2 regions of the Natronincola ferrireducens genome follow, and region 2 is predicted to be linked to the other one. Evidence: a T-box and tRNA genes for the amino acid it is inferred to sense, from the RefSeq annotation. Region 2 holds a T-box; the other holds one or more tRNA genes.

Region 1 (2,446 bases), on a different contig from region 2:
TATCGTTCTCCCTCATTTAATACATTTTCTAACCTATAAGGATAATAGCTTTTTATAATTCTAAAAAAAATCGAATGAAAGGTCCCAAAATTCACATTACCATCCTTTTTAGGGATAGTTGTTATCATCTGCTGAAATCTCATCTTCATTTCTTCTGCAGCAGCTTTAGTAAAGGTAATCACTAGAATATTATTTGGATTTACCTTATGATGCTGAATTAAGTGGACAATTCTATAGGCAATAACCGTTGTTTTTCCTGATCCAGGACCGGCATAAACCATACAGGGGCCTTCGTAGTGTTGTACTGCTTCTATTTGCTCTTCATTCAATTTATTAAATATACTATCCATAACTCACCTCTTTACTAGCAATATATATAGGTATTATATCAAATTCCCTATTAAAGCTATAGATATAATACCTATATAATATATCTAACTCCATTCTATTTAAATATATCTACAAAAATTTAAAAACTAGTACATGTGTACTAGTTTTATGGAATTGGTGCCCAGAGGCGGAATCGAACCACCGACACGGGGATTTTCAGTCCCCTGCTCTACCGACTGAGCTATCTGGGCAAATTGGTGGGCTCAAGTGGACTCGAACCACCGACCTCACGCTTATCAGGCGTGCGCTCTAACCAGCTGAGCTATGAGCCCTTATGAATTTTTAAATGGTCCGGGTGGAGAGATTCGAACTCCCGACCCCATGGTCCCAAACCATGTGCGCTACCAAACTGCGCTACACCCGGATGATGGCAGGGGCGACAGGATTTGAACCCACGACATTCGGTTTTGGAGACCGACGTTCTACCAACTGAACTACACCCCTATTCAGTTTATTTTATCATGGTGGAATCTAAGATGAAATATGGTGGGCCTTCAGGGACTCGAACCCCGGACCTGCCGGTTATGAGCCGGACGCTCTGACCAACTGAGCTAAAGGCCCTTATTTATAAAATAAGGTGTTTATTAAGTTAAATGGTCCGGGTGGAGAGATTCGAACTCCCGACCCCATGGTCCCAAACCATGTGCGCTACCAAACTGCGCTACACCCGGATGATGGCGGAGAAGGCGGGATTCGAACCCGCGCGCCGCTTACACGACCTAACGGTTTAGCAAACCGTCCTCTTCAGCCTACTTGAGTACTTCTCCTAATAGCATAAAAATTAATTTTATGGCGGAGAGGGTGGGATTCGAACCCACGGCCCCTTTCGGAGTCACTGGTTTTCAAGACCAGCTCCTTAAACCGCTCGGACACCTCTCCATAAGTGGTGACCCATCCGCGACTCGAACGCGGGACACCCTGATTAAAAGTCAGGTGCTCTACCGACTGAGCTAATGGGTCTTATATTATTAAATTAGTGGAGCGGGTGAAGGGAATCGAACCCTCGCGGTCAGCTTGGAAGGCTGAAGTTCTACCACTGAACTACACCCGCATACATATGGTGCCGAAGACCGGAATCGAACCGGTACGATCTTGAAGGACCGCAGGATTTTAAGTCCTGTGCGTCTGCCAGTTCCGCCACTTCGGCACTGTTGCTGGCTCCAGAGAGAGGACTCGAACCTCCAACCTACCGGTTAACAGCCGGGTGCTCCACCATTGAGCTACTCTGGAAGGTTAATTTAAGCGATAAGCATATTATAATAATAATTGTGCTATGTTGTCAAGTAGGATTTTAAAATAAATTATTGCCAGCTATTTTAACCCTTCACAACTGTTACACTTAATTTAACGACATATTCTATTATACACTTTTAAATAAATTTGTCAACATATACAAGCCTATTTTTTATATATAATTTTATGTAATTTTTTACATATTATACTTTTAGTGTATATTTATTGATGCTTAAATATTTTCTTTATATTATGCATCATTTTTACAATTGTATATGCCTATTATTTACTCTTATATTATTGTGGCTATATGAAGAAAACTATATTTGAAAAGACTTTTATTGATAAAGCTTAATTGTAATTGTACTTAATTGGAGATTAAATAAAGGATGGTGACATATAATGAGTACCTCTGTAAATCCTGGACTTAAATTTGTTACAAAGGCTTTCCAGTTTGAAAAACAATTTGCAGCTAACAACTATTTTGGCGAAGATAAAGATAATCTCTTTAAATATAGGGAAGGTAGTATACCTATTATTGTTTCAGCACCCCATGCTGTAAAGCAAATAAGAAGTTTTAAAGTAAAAAAGCCTGATATTTTCACAGGAAGTATAGCTCTATTATTAGGGGATATTACTAATTGTCATGTGATTTATCGTACCTTCACTGGGGGAGGTGATTCTAATAACGATATAAACTGTCCATATAAAAATTTTCTTTTGAAAAAAATTAAAGAGCATTCTCTTGCTTGTTTAATAGATCTCCATGGTTTAGATAAAAAAAGAAATCTCACAGTTGACGTAGGCACCCTTAATGGCTTAT
Region 2 (2,446 bases):
CACTATTTTAATTCAAGGGCCTAGTGGGACGGGTAAAGAACTCTTTGCCAGATCAATTCATAATGAAAGTGCCCGGAGAAATAAGCCCTTCATTGCCGTCAATTGTTCTAGTATTCCTGAAAATCTTATAGAATCAGAACTCTTTGGCTATGAAAAAGGTTCATTTACTGGGGCTAATACTAAAGGCAAGTTAGGGAAGTTTGAATTAGCCAATAACGGCACGTTGTTTTTAGATGAAATTGGAGATTTGCCTTTGCATCTACAACCCAAATTATTGAGGGTGCTTCAAGAGAAAAAAATAGATAGAATTGGTGGGGCACAACCGGTTGATATAAATGTTAGAATTATATCAGCTACCCATAAAAATTTAGAGGACTTAATAAAATATAAAAATTTTAGAATTGATTTATTTTATAGGTTAAATGTTATTCCCTTAAACCTTCCTCCTTTAAATGAAAGGGGATCTGATATATTATTGTGTGCCGAGTATATTTTAAAGAAACTTTGTAACAATATGAATAAAGAGCCAAAAGTTCTTGCCAAGGATGTGCAAGAAAAATTTATGACCTACGACTGGCCTGGAAACCTAAGGGAATTAGAAAATGTTTTAGAATATGCCGTTAACTATTCCTACCACGAAACTATTACCAGCAATGATTTGCCCGACTACTTTTTAAAAGGAGCCTTATGTGAACCTATCAATATAGAAACTTTATCTGAAAAGGGATTAGAGGATCTTACCATAGAATTTGAAAAGAACATTATAAAAAAATATATTGACATATATGGTAATACAACTGAAGGTAAAAAAAAGGCAGCAAAAAAATTAAAAATAGGTCTTACTACACTATATAGAAAACTGAATGATTACAATTTAAACCGTGTGGGGGAAAAGTGATAATTTTAATAAATAAAAAACCCATTGATACTAATAAAAAAGTATGATAAACTAATTTCAAAATATTAATAAAAATCAAGGACGAGGAAGAGAATTAGTAGACAGGTAGCTTTTTAAGAGAGTCGGTGGTGGGTGAAAACCGATAAGGTCAACTGTTGAATCCATCTTGGAGTCATATGCTGAACTACAGTAGGCATCATCGGTCTGCAACCGTTAAAATGCGTGAGAGGGGATTTCCTACAGGAGATCAACTAGGGTGGCAACGCGGAATACAGGCTTCCGTCCCTTTATTGGGATGGAGGCTTTTTGATTGGAATTTTTAAAATTTAGAATATTATATTTATATATTTTACAAAGGAGGCAGAAAGCATGTTAGATATTAAAAGAATTAGAATGGATCTTGACAATATAAAATCTGCTATGGCAAGAAGAGGAGAAAAGGAGTTTGATTTAGATCAGGTAGTGGCTTTAGATGAAAGAAGAAGAGAAATTCTACAGCAGGTTGAACAAATGAAAAACCAACAAAAACTAGTGTCTAAGGAAATACCAAAACTAAAAAAAGAAGGTAAGGACACCACAGAAATTATGAATGAAATGAAGGAATTATCTAATTCTATTAAGGACTTGGATAATGAAGTAAAGGAAGTAGAGGAAAAAATTGAATATCTACTTCTAAGAATCCCTAATGTTCCCCATCCTGATGTTCCTCAAGGGGAAACCGACGATGATAATGTAGAGGTGAGGAAATGGGGAGAGCCAAAGGCATTTGACTTTGACATTAAAGCCCACTGGGATATAGGCACAGATTTAGGAATACTGGACTTTGAAACAGCTTCTAAAATCACCGGTTCTAGATTCAGCTTATATAAAGGACTGGGAGCAAGATTAGAAAGAGCATTAATTAACTTTATGCTGGACTTACATATAGCAGACCATGGTTATACAGAAACAATGCCTCCCTTTATGGTAAACAGAGATAGCTTGACGGGAACAGGACAATTACCTAAATTTGAAGAGGATGTATTCAAAATCCCTCAAAAAGATTATTTCTTAATTCCTACAGCTGAGGTTCCTGTTACCAATATCCATAGGGATGAGATTATAAATGAAGAAAGTCTACCTATTTATTATGCAGCCTATACCCCTTGCTTCCGCTCAGAGGCAGGTTCGGCTGGCAGGGATACTAGAGGTCTTATCCGACAGCATCAATTCAACAAAGTAGAGTTGGTGAAGTTTACGAGGCCAGATACTTCCTATGAGGAATTAGAGAAACTAACTAATAACGCAGAGAAGGTGCTGCAAATTTTAGGACTACCCTATAGGGTAGTAAAGATTTGTACTGGAGACTTAGGCTTTACAGCTGCTTTTAAATATGATATTGAAGTATGGATGCCTAGCTATAATCGCTATGTTGAGATCTCCTCCTGTAGTAACTTTGAGGATTTCCAAGCTAGAAGAGCCAACATTCGCTACAGAGATAAGGAAACAAAAAAGGTAGAGTATCTGCATACCTTAAACGGATCAGGGTTAGCAGTTGGCAGGGCCCTA

Evidence for each region. The T-box of region 2 lies ahead of serS (serine--tRNA ligase). A T-box ahead of a tRNA ligase gene usually reads a tRNA of that ligase, here a tRNA-Ser.
Region 1: it encodes a tRNA-Ser, which carries the amino acid that the T-box ahead of serS (serine--tRNA ligase) is inferred to sense. The anticodon was not compared.

Annotation. Positions count from the first base shown of each region.
Region 1 covers NZ_FNFP01000002.1:540,165-542,610, forward strand. Annotated here, with positions in the region: gene BLS22_RS08185 (ATP-dependent helicase) at 1-350, opposite strand, end outside; tRNA gene BLS22_RS08190 (tRNA-Phe) at 506-581, opposite strand; tRNA gene BLS22_RS08195 (tRNA-Ile) at 586-662, opposite strand; tRNA gene BLS22_RS08200 (tRNA-Pro) at 678-754, opposite strand; tRNA gene BLS22_RS08205 (tRNA-Trp) at 759-834, opposite strand; tRNA gene BLS22_RS08210 (tRNA-Ile) at 875-951, opposite strand; tRNA gene BLS22_RS08215 (tRNA-Pro) at 985-1,061, opposite strand; tRNA gene BLS22_RS08220 (tRNA-Ser) at 1,066-1,157, opposite strand; tRNA gene BLS22_RS08225 (tRNA-Ser) at 1,181-1,269, opposite strand; tRNA gene BLS22_RS08230 (tRNA-Lys) at 1,275-1,350, opposite strand; tRNA gene BLS22_RS08235 (tRNA-Gly) at 1,368-1,441, opposite strand; tRNA gene BLS22_RS08240 (tRNA-Leu) at 1,449-1,537, opposite strand; tRNA gene BLS22_RS08245 (tRNA-Asn) at 1,546-1,620, opposite strand; gene BLS22_RS08250 (hypothetical protein) at 2,026-2,446, shown strand, end outside.
Region 2 covers NZ_FNFP01000014.1:8,748-11,193, forward strand. Annotated here, with positions in the region: gene BLS22_RS14370 (sigma-54 interaction domain-containing protein) at 1-898, shown strand, start outside; T-box leader at 974-1,188, shown strand; gene serS (serine--tRNA ligase) at 1,268-2,446, shown strand, end outside.